2 regions of the Listeria tempestatis genome follow, and region 2 is predicted to be linked to the other one. Evidence: a T-box and tRNA genes for the amino acid it is inferred to sense, from the RefSeq annotation. Region 2 holds a T-box; the other holds one or more tRNA genes.
The links. A T-box is a leader RNA that pairs with one kind of tRNA and senses whether it is charged. The one in region 2 lies ahead of leuS (leucine--tRNA ligase), so its partner is inferred to be a tRNA-Leu.

Region 1 (7,746 bases), on a different contig from region 2:
TGCGTTGCTTTTTCAAAAGAAATCATATTTTCTTCCTCGCTTCGAGCCATTTGCTTTCGGCCTCTGCAAGCTTCAAGTAGTCAGGTGTGAAATTTGTTGCCTCCGTGCCGCTTTCATGTTCAGCGAGAGTAACGAGGCTAGCCGCTCGTGCAAAGTTCGTATCAGCGCTAGCAAACACCGCATGCTGTCCCAATTCACCCGCAATTTTTTCTTGCAAGTTTAGCGGGATTGTTCCAATAAATAAAATTTTTTCAGACGTCCCTCTAAAATTCAAAAGTAGTTCTGTAAGCGCAATATGTTGGTCAGAAATTAAAGTTTCCAGCACGTCCCCTTGACGATACACGCCCGCATAAACGTTCTCCCGCCGCGCGTCCATTAGTGCCACAATTTTCCCCGGGAAGTACATCCCACTTTTGGCTAAAATTTGAAGAGACGAAATGCCTACAATAGGCACATTCAGATCCCATGCCAGCGTCTTAGCTACCGTGACCCCAATTCGAAGTCCAGTATAAGAGCCAGGACCTTTAGAAACGGCAATTTTTGTTAAATCGCTTACCGCTACGCCACATTCTCGCATGAGTTCTTGAATGGCTGGAAGCAGTCTCACGCTATGATTTTTTTTCAAATTTGTCGTCAGCTCTCCGGTGATTTGCCCCTCATTAAAAAGTGCAATACTCATTGTGTCAGTCGCCGTATCAATGCCTAATATCATTCCAATACCTCCGTCAAGAAAGCCTCATAACACGCACCTATTGCTTCAAATTCCAAGTTCCGCTCATCATCTGAAATCCGTGAAATGGTGATTTTCAAATACTCGCTTGGTAAGCTTTCGCTAATAAAGTGTGCCCATTCGACGACACATACACCATCGCCTAAAAAATATTCATCAAAGCCAAGCTCATCAGAAGATGCCTCTTCTAAACGGTAAACATCCATATGATAAAGCGGTAAGCGTCCGCTCGTATATTCACGAATAATTGTAAAGGTGGGACTTTTCACGAGCTGTTTGATTCCTAATCCTTCAGCAAGCCCTTTTGTAAAGGTGGTCTTTCCCGCTCCTAAATCGCCTTCAAGCAAAATAACGAACGAAGTATCCACTTTTTGACCTATCTTTTTTGCCAGTGTGATTGTTTCTTCTGCATTTTTTATATGTTTTTCGACTTTCATTTTCTTCACCTGTCTATCATTTTCTGTTCCTATCATACCATAGAACAAAAAAAAGAACAGCCTCGTGGCTGTTCTCAGCTTGAAGAAAAACTTAAAGTTTACACAAAACAAAATGTCCCGCGCAAAATCAGATTGCTGACAAATGGTGAGATTCTAGGCAAAACCGAGTACCGAAGTGGAGCGTACTTTGAGTACGAGAGCATCGGAACGGAGGGTTTAACGACGAAGATTGCCGTTTGTCAGCAGTCTGAAGAACAGCCTCGTGGCTGTTCTTAGTTCACTGTCCCTTTTAAAAATTAGAATCTGTTAAGTCTGTATCGCCATATACACTTTGCATCATAACAGTTTGAATGATGGTTTGAATTTCTTCAGTGCTGACAATTTCATCATCTTTCGGGAAGGCGGGGATTTTTTTGAAAGCAACATTTTCGACTTTAAACGTTCCGCCTAGTTTTGTATTGCTTTTTGTATCTTCTACTGCAATTTTCATTGTCATCGATTTAAATTTATCATTTTCATCTGGTTTCAATGATATTTTTACGCTTGCCTTCATTGTTTTGTTTTCTTGCATTTCTTTAATTGCATCTGTTAAATCCGCACGGAATTCTTTATACTCCTTGTCAAAGTCCGTTACACTACCTTGTGATTCAGCAATTGTTTGAATATCTTTCTTCACACTATCTTCGCCAAGCATTTTATTAAAGTCTTTCAGTAAGTTAACAAAATCTTTTTTAGTTAAAGTTGTTGTCAGATTACCATCATCATCTTCTGTAAAGCGACTTTCATCCATACCTTTTAAGTAATCTGTAACGGTTTCATTCATCTTCTTTTGTAAATCTTCCGTTGCTTTCGCGACCGATTCAGATGGTTTAGTTTTTTCATCACCTGTCTCGCCTAATGATTTTGAAAGTTCTGATGTACTAATATATTTATCTTTCAAATCCGGATATGCTTGATTAATTTTAGAAAAAATTCCGCCAGTTTGTTGATCAAGAAGCGCCTTTAAATTTTCATTTGGATTAACAATTGTATCGAGTGGAATATACGACTCACCTGTTTTATTGTTCATCAAAACGTCCACTTCAAAATTAAAATTAAGGGCGCCGTTTGAGATGAGGTTGAATTCCACATAAGATTTCTCCGCTTTTTTATCAATAGACGCTGTTGCATCAAGCTGCATTTTCTTAAGCATGGCTATTGTAGCCGCATCACTACCATAAATATCGTCTGATTCGAGATTATCAATTTTAAACGACATTTTTTGAGTGTATTGATCTGGAACATCGAGTGCATTTGAATACGTGTCAGCAAATTTCTCTTGCGGCGTTTTCCCACAAGCTGCAAGTACTAACATTAAGACTAACAAAACTGATAAAACTAACCCTTTTTTCATAAAAAATCCTCCTGTGCTTGTACTATGTAACTACTTCAATTTATCATAATTTCGCAATGAATACAATCAAATACAAAAAAACTAGCGGCTATTTATTAGCCACTAGATTTTATGTGATATACCTAGTCTTTTACAATTATTTTCGTTGCGGCTGCAGATACTGTTCCTGGAGACGGGGCAACTAATTTTACACCTTCTGGAAAGATAGCTTGAAACTTCGTGCCTTTTTGGAAATCTGTTGATTCGATTGCCTTACCAGACTCATTTACAATCGAAGTTGAGTTATCGAAGGTAAAAACAACATTTGATGCATCACTTTCCGCAGCACCTTGCCAAGTTAATATTCCAGAAGCTGTCACTTGATTTCTACTCGTGATTTCACTTGCATCCGTTATACTTCCATCTATTACTAAATAATTAACAGCCTCATCATTTGAACATGCCGCAAGTAGAAAGAGGCTCATTATTAAAATCGAAATAATTTTTTTCATTGTCTATCCTTTCGCACGTTTGTTGACCTTAGCATAGCATGCCTACAGTCTTTTAAACAAGCTTAAGCGTATTTCTTAAACAATTCTTATAAACTCCCTATAAAAAAACCTAAACCGGCAAACGAAATGCCTAAACCATACGATAAAATCATATATACCGACAAAATTCCCGTTCTTTTTTGTAAATACAGTTCCGTGCTTTCCACTTTAAAAGTCGAAAATGTTGTATAGCCACCCATAAATCCAGTCCCAATAAGGAGCTGCCACAAATCAGAAAGCTGACTCGAAACAAGCAGGCCTAGAAGAAAAGAACCCGAAAGATTGATGAGGAAGGTTGCCCACGGAAAATCGGTCTTCCACTTATTTTTCATCCAAACCGAGATTCCGTAACGCGTCATCCCACCAAAAGCCGCGCCAATGCCGACAAGCAAAAAGTTAAGCATGACGATTCACCCACTTTGCAGAAAAGAAGTAACCGAGTTTTGCGAAGGCAAGGCCACCCATCAAGCTGATTCCGATGTAAAGTCCTGCTATTCCAATGTGTCCTGCCTGAATTAACTGGATATTTTCCACGCTAAAGCTTGAAAATGTTGTAAATGCCCCGATAAAACCAGTTCCGAGCCCCGCAATGAACTCCGGCCGCACTTTCGGATTTGCCGCAACCGCCTGCGTCACAACTGCAAGCAAAAAACACCCTATTAAATTCACCGTGAGGGTCGCAGCGGGAAAGGTATTCCCCCCCATAAGTAAGCTAATCCCATAACGCGTCATGCCACCTAGCGCGCTAAAGATGCCGACATATAAAAAATACATATTTACTCCTCCAATCAAAAACTCCTGTTGAAAAAAACATAGCAAACTATGTCTCTTTCAACAGGAGTCATCAGCGCAAAACGCAATAATAGCGAACTCCATCGCCTCTTTTACTATATGCTTTTAGCGCTTTTTTTGCAAGAAAAATATTTATGCAAAATCACTTATAATCGTTGACAAAACCTCTAAAAAAATACTATAATACTTTTTGTTGGTACAAATTACGCGGTCGTGGCGGAATCGGCAGACGCGCTAGGTTGAGGGCCTAGTGGGCATTAGCTCGTGGAGGTTCAAGTCCTCTCGGCCGCATTATATTAGATTGAGAATACTCTAATATCAAGAAGTTTGTGAGTCCTGCGCGTATGCCATTACGCTATGACCACAAGCTTTTTTTACAGGTTAAATGAGTCTCTGACATAGTGAGAAGGTCATTTTCCATAAAAAAGTCTCGATTAAGTACAGGAGAGAAGTCAATCGTTTATCAAATGACTGTGCTTGACGATGATTTTGTTTTAGAGGAATTTATGAAAAAAGTAGTAATAGTCTAGGTGAATTATGTTAGATATGGTATAATTGAAAGAAAGCAGAAGAAATTATTAATGAAGAAAAGGTGAGTAAAATGACTGAAAACAACATAATCTTAAATAGGTTTTTTACTCAAAGAATATTCTCAAATTTGCTAGATAATAAATCTACATCAATTTATAATAATTGTGTGGAGAAATATGTTAACTTAGAGTTAAGAACTGAAATATCGAATAAAGATATTATAAGTGAAGTCTATAACTATATGAATAAAGAGTATAGAAATGAGTATTTTTATAAAAATACTTTGTTGAATAAATTACTTCTAGGTAGACATAGTTTAAACACCACAACAGCGTTATCAGAGGTACCAATTAATAGGTCAAAGGCAGATTTTGTTTTGATAAACGGGAAAGCTATAGTTTATGAAATCAAAACGGAGCTGGATACATTCGATAGACTATTTTCACAATTGGCAGATTACTATAAAGCTTTTGATCATGTGTCAGTAGTTACTTCGGAGAACAATTATGCTAAAGTTATGGACCTTTTAAAAGATACTAATGTGGGAATTAGTATTTTAACACGTAGAAATACTATTAGCTTAAGAAAAGAACCAGTTCAGGATAGAGGTAAATTAGACTTTATAACAATGTTTAAAGTGTTAAGAAGAGTAGAATACGAAGAAATAATAATGGATTACTACGGTGAGCTGCCTGAAACCAATCAATTTAGCTACTACAAAGAATGTTTTAAGTATTTCAAGCAAATTCCAATAAATCACTCGTATGAGGCGATGTTAGTCATATTAAAGAAAAGGGCGCGTGTTCAAATAGATGCCTATGATGATATTGTTCCATATGAGTTGAAATCCTTAGCCTATTTCTCTAAATATACTAAAGAGGATTATACTAAGTTAGATAGCTTTTTAAAACATAACTGGGAGGAATAGAAAATGTATTTTCCATATTTACGAGGTAAGCAATTTGAACTATTAGCATTACGGGAGCTAGTTGAAAATAATCTAATAAGTAAAGAAGTAATTATCCCAATTATTGAGCCTTTAAAACCCACATCAACACTACTAAAAACACTAGAATGTTTTAATGAACAGGATATGAATATTGGTTTCATTACGAATCCTATGGTTGGGAATTTTGAAGAAGAACGAGATAAGCTAAGTACAAAGAATCTGGAGCATCTTAATAAGTTAATGAGTAATAGCTCAATTATAAATGCGCATATAATGAACAAAAATAGTCTTCATGAAATTAGAATGTTAGAAGTTTCAAAAAAACAGTTGATAACCATTTTCAATAGTAAAGAAGTAAATCATTTAGCTACATTCAATACAATACTTATTGAAACTAAGCCTATTTTTAGTCTTATCCCTGATGACAGCGCTTTCAGAAGAGGGGTAAACACTAATAAAATTCTTTTTGCAGACAAATTTGAGAAAAAAGATAGGAATTCCGATTATTGTGGTATAGATGATGAGTTCTTTTCATCGGATCATAAATTTTTTAGCGATGAGGGGTATAAAGGGTTCTCAGATTATTCTGTCATAGGATCAGATTTTAAGGAAAAAGGATTTGCCCCATATGCGGTTGTTATCCATATTGTTTATTTTGATAAGGAAAATAATCTCAGAGTAAAGCACTTTGTATCTGATTCTAACGACGATATAACTGATCCCGCTGGGAAGTTTTCAGAAGCATTGCGGAAGTTAATTGAATGGTCTGATAATGTGGACATCGACACTTATGGGCTTAAACAATTCAGAAAATATTATGAAGATAAAAAATATCCGGGTTTAGGTACAGTTAAGAAGGTGTCTGTGATGCATCATCTAGAATTAATGAATCAATATTTACTTCAGCATCGAGGTGAGAACAGTGATATGTTGTGAGATGTGCTTCCGAGACTATGAAATAAAAAGTATTATTAAGAGCTTTGGAATACAAGGGCAATGTGAAACGTGTAGAAGAAAAAAAGTTTTTATTTACGATACAGATTCTAGGCATCAAGAAATTGTAGGATTGTTCAGTGATTTGTTGAATATATACACACCTGTGTCAAGGCTTAAGAACTATCCAGAAGAAAAGAATAATATGTTGAAAGATGAGTTAGTTGATACTTGGGATATTTTCTCCATAGACAAAGAATCAGCATATAGGCTAATTAAGGAAATTTGCTCTGAAGACTACGCATTTGACCCAGAGGTATTTTGTAATCCTATTGGTATTGAAGAATTTTCAGACGGGGCATACCTTAGAGAGCATTCTATTCTTAAAGGAGTTTCTTGGGATGAGTTTACAGCCGATATAAAATCTAAAAATAGATTTCATACAGAGCATATCAACAAAGATATACTGGGTAAATTTTGCGATATTGCCAGATTGACCATAAAAAAAGAAGAGCATTTTTTTAGAGCAAGAATAGTTAAAGATGAGTCTTTTGATATAGATAAGATGGGGGCTCCACCTGAGGAGCTAGCAACGGATGGTAGAGCTAATACTAAGGGAATATCTGCTCTATATCTGTCTAATAACGAGACAACAGCAATACATGAAACTAGGGCTGGTGCGAGAGATATAGTAGCTGTAGCAAAATTTAAACTTAAGGAGGATATCCATGTTGTTGATTTTACTGCTATTAATAAGTTGAGTCCCTTTTCTGAAAGAATCAAAGATTATACAGAACTTGCTGTAAATAAGCAACATTTAAAAAAAATAGGAGAAGAAATTGCTAAACCACTTAGAAAAAATGACGATACACTTGAGTATATCCCTACACAATATGTCAGTGATTTTATTAAGTCACAAACTAATGATGTAGGAGAAAGTAAATTTCATGGTATCAGGTATAAAAGTACAATGCATACTGATGGATTTAATCTAGCAATTTTTGACCAAAATTTATTTGAAGGCATTTATGTTGAGGAGCATATTATTAATAATATTCATTACAGCTCATCTAGAAATGACTAGTCGAAAGACTATTACAGTCGTAATCTACAAGAATTACGATTTTTTTTAAAGAAAATCAACATTAGAAAGGTATTAAGTATGTCGAGGCTCATGATTGCATTCTCATTAAGCTAAAATAAAGTGTATGTTGAGGTCTTGTGGGCATTAGCTCGTGGAGGTTCAAGTCCTCTCGGCCGCATTATATGTAGAGAACGGGTTTTAGGATTAGGTTTCTGAAACTCGTTTTTTTTAATAAAACTTACTTATTTTTACAAATTTCAGCTTTTGCCAAGCAAAACACTTTTTATTTTCTCAAAAAACGATACAATGAAAGCGAAACCAATTTATGGAGGCGAGTTATATGAAGGTAGCCAGTTTTAATATTTGT
Region 2 (7,746 bases):
GTTTCCCCGTTTCATCGTGAGCTGATTGAAGACCAAGCTCCACCCATAAATAAGTGCGTTCATTAAGCTCCGCCAAATATTCCACAACATCATCTGGCAAACAATCGGGGCGCGTTGCAATCGAAAGCCCAACAACACCTTCCTCATTTAAAACCGTTTCATACTTTTCACGTAAAACAAAGACGGGGGCATGGGTGTTTGTAAAGGCTTGAAAGAAAGCAATATATTTGCCGTCTTTCCATTTATGGTGCATTTTACCCCGAATGTCATCAAATTGTGTTTTCAAGTCAAAGTTTCTATCACCAGCAAAATCGCCAGAACCAGCAGCGCTACAAAAAGTGCAACCGCCGCGTGCCACTGTGCCGTCACGATTAGGGCAATCAAAACCGCCATCAAGAGCTACTTTAAAAATTTTCATACCAAATTGTTCGCGGAGACAATAATTCCACGTATGGTACCGCTTGTTATCGCGGCTATAAGGGAAGGGATTTACTTGTGTCACAATACTTCTACTCCTTTTTATTCAATGTGTTAAGTTTACCACAAATAGTTGACGCATAAAATAAAGTTTGCTATATTTAGTTATGCTTTCTTATGGTAAAGTGATAATACGTTAAACAAAAAGAAGTCACAATTATGTCGCAAAAAAAGAAAATGGGCTTTTTTATCTTAACGGCCCTCGTCATCGGAAATATGATAGGTTCTGGCATCTTTATGTTGCCAAGACAAATGGCAGAAGTCGCAAGCCCGCTTGCAATTTTACTCGCATGGTCCATTACCGGACTCGGTGTTTTAATGATTGCCCTTGTTTTTGGAAATTTGGCGGTTAAAAGACCTGATTTAACAAGTGGCGCACAAAGTCATGCCTATGCTTTATTTAAAAATCAAAATGCGAAACAGATGGCTGGTTTTATTGCTGTTTGGAGCTACTGGGTGGCCAACTGGGCTGGAAACGTGTCAATTATCACCTCGTTTGCCGGCTATTTATCCGTGTTTTTCCCTATATTAAACAGTACTGATACGTTAGTTAAAATCGGAGGCTTTCAGATAACAGAAGGACAGCTCGTTACATTTTTCGTGTGTTCCGTCTTACTTTGGGGCGTGGCGCTCACCATTTCACGCGGCGTAAGCGCAGCAGGAAAAATCAATTTAATCGCCACCACTGCGAAAGTCATTGGCTTCTTTCTATTTATTATCGTGGCCGTCTTCGCTTTTCAGTCCGCCAAAATGGGCGCGTTTTATCACCCCGTTTATGATGCGAATGGACTTGCAAATGGGCTTCTATCGCAAGTAAACAAAGCCGCAATTGTGACGCTTTGGGCATTTATTGGCATCGAATCAGCAATGATGTTTGCTGGACGTGCCAAATCAGGACGCACTATTCAAGCAGCAACCATTTCTGGTCTGGTAATTTCCGTCTTGTTGTACATCTCCATCTCCGTTTTAACTCTCGGACTCATTCCAAAAGAAGAACTACTCGGTAGCGCGAGTCCACTTGCTGATGCGCTTAATTCAGTTATCGGAAGCGGTGGATCCGCTGTGATGGCAATTTTAGTGCTCATTTGCCTTTTCGGCTCAACAATTGGCTGGATTATGCTTAGTTCAGAAGCGCCTCACCAAGCAGCCAAAAACGGTCTATTCTTACCTTATTTAAAAAAAGCAAATAAAAATGGCACGCCAGTTCGAGCGCTCGTTCTAACTTGTTTGGCCTCACAGTTATTTATTTTATCAACGCTATCTGGGAGCATTGCTGTCGCATATGATTTTGTCGTAAAAGTTTCGACACTTGCTTTTCTTGTACAATATTTCATTTCACCAATTTTCCAATTGAAACTCGTACTAACTGGTTCTAGCTATGAGCATTCAGCGCGCACAAAACGTGTCACAGATGGTATCGTCGCACTGCTTGCTTTAATTTATAGCGCATGGATTATTAAAAGCGGCACGGAAAATCTAGTCGTATTCGGCCTTAGTCTGGGCTTGTTCCTGCTTGGCTTTATACTTTATCCACTAATGAAGAAAACAGTGAAATAAAATAGACACTGTCAGACGTTTAATAGCTTTTTTGTGTAAAATCGTACACAAGTTGCCCAATTTAGTTTTTTGCAGTAAAATGAAAATGCAGGGCTAAAGGCTTAAACAATGAAAAGGGGTACAAGAATGAAAAACAAAATGACAACAATGATTATTTTTGCAATATTTTTTTCAGCATTAGTGGCCCCAACCACAACAAAAGCTGCTACTGATGCAACTTCTTATTCAATACCAGGGAAAAAAGGGAAAATAACTTCTAATGTTTGGCGCAGTAATTATCCAAGCACTTCAGGTAACACTGGAAAATATAGTTATCAAGTTTCTGCTGTTTATAGTGGTTCGAAAAAGGTGACTGAAATTAAAACGACTTTTAGGACGGGAGCCTCACTTCGGAAAAGTGCAAGTTTGAATATTGGTACTTCCTCTGGAGGAGCCAGTGCTGGAGCTAGTAGTAGCTGGCAAACTGTTTCAAAAACAGCGTACTGGATAAATACAAATGGTGCTAAAACATCTAGCTGGAGATCTAATGCTACTTTCGCACCGTATCGAGACTATAGAAATAATACTGTTTTTGTGATGAATACGGCTCGTGTCAGATTGTCTGGTGATAAAAAGCCGTATGAAATAACTGCTTCTATTTAAATGAATTAGCCCTACAAAAAATAACAACATTGGAGCAAAAAATGAAAAAGAAAATAAGCTTTTTAATATCGCTACTTATAGTACTAATAATGTCTGGATGTTCTGAAAACTTAGACGATAAGAAAAATAATAGTACTGCAGGGGATGAAAATGTCACGCTTGTGTACGACGGAGCCAAGCTAATTAAATTTGATAGGAGCAAAAAATTAGCTTTAGAACCTTGGGATACACGCGATAATCAGTTTCAATATATGTTTTTTAAAACTGCCAAGTACATTACTTCAGGAAATTCGATATCAAATAAATTTGAAATATTAAAGAAAACAGGCGATTCTTACAGTAATGTATATCGTTTAAATGATGATAAGGAAGCTATTTTTCCTTTAGCAAACATTTTTGATGAGTACTTGTTTATGATTGTTAGTTATTCTGGTAATACAAATGAACTCGTAGATGTAGTAGAAATTAATAGCTCTGGGAAAATAAAAAAATTGAATTTAGCACTGAGTGATAAGGCTAAAAAAGTTTTTTCGGGAATATCAACGAACCAAGGAGATATCTATACGTTACTACATGAAAATGATGTGGCGAATCTTTATAAAACGAATAAATCGTTATCTAAATTTGACTTAATTGCTTCTGATGTAAATGAAAGTGCGCTCAGTACTAATAAAGAAGAAGTTGTTTATAGCAAACAAAATTATTTATATAGTGGTATAAGGCAAATAAAAAAATTAAATAAAGAGACGGTACTAGCGAAGGTTATTTCGGATAAATATATCTTGCAAGTAATGATAGATGGAAAATTCATTGTGGAAGACATGTCTACAAATACGATTCTGTTGGGGCATAGCGATTATTTAGGTTATCAAGAAGAAAATAATAAAGTAAGTTTTTTTACAGTAGATAATGTCTATGAATTAGGTGGGAGATAAACAAATGATAAAATTTGAGAATGTCAAAAAAAATTTTCGATCTTCTGGTTTAGAGAATGTGTCATTTGAGTTGCCTAATCATGGTCTATTTATTTTATATGGCAAAAGTGGTAGTGGTAAAACAACCATTTTGAACTTGTTAGCATCGTTAGAAAAACCTGATTCGGGTAATGTGACAATAAGTAATCACACAGTCACATACATGATGCAAACAGACATGCTTTTCTATAATCTGTCTGTGGAAGAAAATCTAATTATTAAGCTCCAGGCGACAACTATAGATAAGAAAAATTATGAGCATGAACTATTGGGCTTGTGTAAACTTTTAGGTATTGAAGAATTATTGAAAGAACAAGTCTCGATTCTCTCAGGAGGAGAAAAACAGAGAGTTGCTTTTGTTCGTGCGATGCTAGGGGAGGCGAATTTACTACTTTTAGATGAACCAACGTCTGAGCTCGATGCGCATAACAAGAGGGTAATTATGAAATATCTTAAACATTTATCTCAAAAGAAATTAGTTATTATTGCGAGTCATGATAATGAAATTAAAAACTTCGCAGATAAAGTAATCATCATGAAGGACGGTCATGTGAATGAATAGAAAACTAGTCGCGCGTTTATTTAGAAAAAAAACCTACCAATCATTAAAATTATCACAAATTATATTTATTTTCTCTCTCTTGATTGTAAGTTGCATATTACTATACTTAGCCAATCAATATTTTCAAATTAATCAAGATTATTTAAAAAATAACAATGTCAAAGTTATTGAAATCTTGAGTAAAACTCAAAAAAATGTCACTGAAGAGATTGTAAGAGAAGATGTGGAGATAATAAATGAACATTTTAAAGAGAAGAGAATAAATAAAAAAGGGATTGCATATCCGGTATACGGTTTGAAAATAGGAATGGAGTTATCTGGCGATGAACGACCTGTTTTTATAACAGGTATAGATAAAGAACTAGATTTTTTAATCGGGGACAAAATAGATTTAAAAAATGGAACTATGGCTGTTTTGAAATCAAGAAATTCATCTCTTGAGCTCCAAGTTCCAATTATTGAAGAAAAGAATGGTGGTATAAGTTCTAATGATTATGAAGTGCTTAAATATGCAGCCATTCAAGGAGCTAAATCCGACAATCCTTTATTCATTAATTCTACTCCCTTTCATCGTGCCTATGTTAACTTAGATGAATTTGATCAGATATTAAAAGTGATTTATGCTAAAAGTGAGAATGATTTAGCATATAATAAAGAGCAAAATTTGGAAAAAATTATCGTCTATGTGAGTAACACAACGGATGTAGACCAAATGGGGCTAGCTTTGAAAAATTTAGGTTATGATACAAGCTATACGTTTAGTAATTTTTCTAACTTTACAGCTAATCTAAGGATGGGGGAATTGCTATTATTTATTATAGGATCTATCATTTTGCTAGCTTCGATAACGAGTATAGCTTTCCTAACTTTTAATTTTTTGAATGCAAACAAAAAAGAAATCGCTATTTTGAAACTACTGGGTTATCAAAATAACGATATTTCGCATATCTATTTAAACATTATTAGTCGGAATTATGGAATTGGTGTAGCTATAAGTTCAGTGATTTTTATGCTAATATCCTTGTTACCATTTTTTGAAGTGCCGATTTATATTGCGATGAGTATAATAATAATGGATGTGTTTATTTATGGAGTAATTATTCTCATTATTTATTTAGGTAAGATTAATCGGTTAGCTAATACGGACTTCTTAGATTTGCTGAAACAAGGTAGAGAATTTGATTAGAACCGCCTTGCCAAAAGTGTGAAAATCGGCTACAATAAAGCTAACTTCAAAATGAGATGCGATAAAAGGAGTAGTAGTCCGATTTTCTTTTGCTTAGAGAGTCAGCGGTTGGTGCGAGCTGAACAAAGGGACGGGTGAACTTGCCTTTACAAAAATTCGCACGTTATCCGCGTTAAGGATGATAAAAGTTGAGTGAATGTCACTAATTTGGGTGGTACCGCGGAAGAAACAGTCTTTCGTCCCATAGCAATTATGCTATTGGGGCGGAGGACTTTTTATTTTGTGCATCTCAAAAAATAGGTAGAGAGAGGGAGTAAAAATGAGTTTTAATCATAAAGTAGTTGAACCAAAATGGCAAAAATATTGGGATGAGAAGAAAACATTCCGCACGACGAGTGATGCTGATAAGGAAAATTTTTATGCGCTAGATATGTTTCCATACCCGTCTGGTGCTGGGCTACATGTTGGGCATCCAGAAGGTTACACGGCAACAGATATTTTGTCGCGTATGAAACGTGCACAAGGGTATAATGTGCTTCATCCGATGGGCTGGGATGCATTTGGTTTGCCAGCTGAACAGTATGCGATTGATACAGGGAACGATCCAGCTGAATTTACGGCTCACAATATTGAAAACTTTACACGTCAAATTAAATCGCTTGGATTCTCCTATGACTGGGAGCGCGAAATTAATACGACAGATCCAGGTTATTATAAATGGACACAATGGATTTTTGAAAAATTGTATGAAAAAGGATTGGCCTATGAAGCAGAAGTCGCAGTGAATTGGTGTCCAGCGCTTGGAACGGTGCTTGCTAATGAGGAAGTTATTGACGGGAAAAGTGAACGCGGTGGGCATCCTGTTTTTCGGAAACCAATGCGCCAGTGGATGCTTAAAATTACGGCGTATGCGGATCGTTTGCTAGATGATTTGGAGCTTGTCGATTGGCCTGAAAATATTAAGGATATGCAGCGCAATTGGATTGGTAAATCAACTGGGGCAGAAGTCAATTTTGCAATTGATGGCGCGAATCAATCGTTTGCTGTTTTCACGACACGTCCAGACACACTTTTTGGTTCAACGTATGCTGTATTGGCACCAGAGCATGACTTGGTGGATGTTATTACGACACCAGAACAAAAAGAGGCCGTCATTTCGTATCGCAAAAAAGTGGAACTAAAAAGCGAACTAGAACGTACTGATTTAGCCAAAGAAAAAACAGGTGTCTTTACGGGAGCCTATGCGATAAACCCAGTTAATGGCTCTAAAATGCCGATTTGGGTTGCTGATTATGTACTCATTCAATACGGTACAGGCGCTGTGATGGCAGTTCCAGGGCACGATGAACGGGACCACGAATTTGCGCAACAATTTAATCTTGAAATTGTGGAAGTTGTGAAGGGTGGAGATGTTTCTAAAGCAGCTTATAGTGGCGACGGAGAACATGTAAATTCTGACTTCTTGAACGGTTTGAACCAAGCAGATGCTATTCAAAAAGTTTGTGATTGGCTAGAAGCGAATGGCTCGGGTACACGAAAAACAACATACCGTTTGCGTGATTGGCTTTTTAGTCGCCAACGTTACTGGGGCGAACCAATTCCCGTTATCCACTGGGAGGACGGGGAAACAACACTCGTTCCTGAAAATGAGTTGCCACTTCTTTTGCCTAAAGCAACGGAAATTAAGCCATCTGGTACAGGCGAATCACCACTTGCGAATTTGACCGATTGGGTAAATGTGGTGGATGAAAATGGTCGAAAAGGTCGTCGCGAAACGAATACGATGCCACAATGGGCTGGTTCTAGCTGGTATTTCTTGCGCTACATCGACCCGAAAAATGCGGATAAAATTGCAGATCCAGAAAAATTGAAAGCTTGGCTACCTGTTGATGTGTATATTGGCGGAGCGGAGCATGCAGTTCTTCACTTGCTATACGCACGTTTCTGGCACAAATTCCTATATGATATTGGGGTTGTTCCTACAAAAGAACCATTCCAAAAACTTTTTAACCAAGGAATGATTTTGGGAGAAAATAACGAGAAAATGTCTAAATCTCGCGGTAATGTTGTCAACCCAGATGAAGTCGTTGAAAAATACGGAGCGGACACGCTACGCTTGTATGAAATGTTCATGGGACCACTTGAAGCTTCTATCGCTTGGAGTGAAAACGGGCTTGAAGGTGCGCGTAAGTTCCTTGACCGGGTGTACCGCCTTTTTGTTTCTGACGCAGGCAATTTGCAAGCGAAAGTGACGAAAGAAAACGATGGCAAACTTGAACGTGCGTACCATCAAATGGTGAAAAGTGTGACGAATGATTACGAAAATCTGCGTTTTAACACTGGGATTT

Region 1: it has a tRNA-Leu gene. The T-box ahead of leuS (leucine--tRNA ligase) is inferred to sense a tRNA for this amino acid. The anticodon was not compared.

What each region holds. Positions count from the first base shown of each region.
Region 1 covers NZ_CAUYTK010000004.1:38,627-46,372, forward strand. Annotated here, with positions in the region: gene rimI (ribosomal protein S18-alanine N-acetyltransferase) at 1-50, opposite strand, end outside; gene tsaB (tRNA (adenosine(37)-N6)-threonylcarbamoyltransferase complex dimerization subunit type 1 TsaB) at 23-712, opposite strand; gene tsaE (tRNA (adenosine(37)-N6)-threonylcarbamoyltransferase complex ATPase subunit type 1 TsaE) at 709-1,167, opposite strand; gene R8923_RS06820 (Lmo2079 family surface lipoprotein) at 1,457-2,560, opposite strand; gene R8923_RS06825 (hypothetical protein) at 2,683-3,051, opposite strand; gene crcB (fluoride efflux transporter CrcB) at 3,138-3,494, opposite strand; gene R8923_RS06835 (CrcB family protein) at 3,487-3,864, opposite strand; fluoride riboswitch at 3,919-3,979, opposite strand; tRNA gene R8923_RS06840 (tRNA-Leu) at 4,090-4,173, shown strand; gene R8923_RS06845 (sce7726 family protein) at 4,484-5,341, shown strand; gene R8923_RS06850 (sce7725 family protein) at 5,345-6,298, shown strand; gene R8923_RS06855 (RES family NAD+ phosphorylase) at 6,285-7,379, shown strand; gene R8923_RS06860 (endonuclease/exonuclease/phosphatase family protein) at 7,720-7,746, shown strand, end outside.
Region 2 covers NZ_CAUYTK010000001.1:34,707-42,452, forward strand. Annotated here, with positions in the region: gene mnmL (tRNA modification radical SAM protein MnmL/YtqA) at 1-502, opposite strand, end outside; gene R8923_RS00275 (amino acid permease) at 637-2,034, shown strand; gene R8923_RS00280 (hypothetical protein) at 2,161-2,676, shown strand; gene R8923_RS00285 (hypothetical protein) at 2,718-3,611, shown strand; gene R8923_RS00290 (ATP-binding cassette domain-containing protein) at 3,616-4,212, shown strand; gene R8923_RS00295 (FtsX-like permease family protein) at 4,205-5,398, shown strand; T-box leader at 5,450-5,645, shown strand; gene leuS (leucine--tRNA ligase) at 5,718-7,746, shown strand, end outside.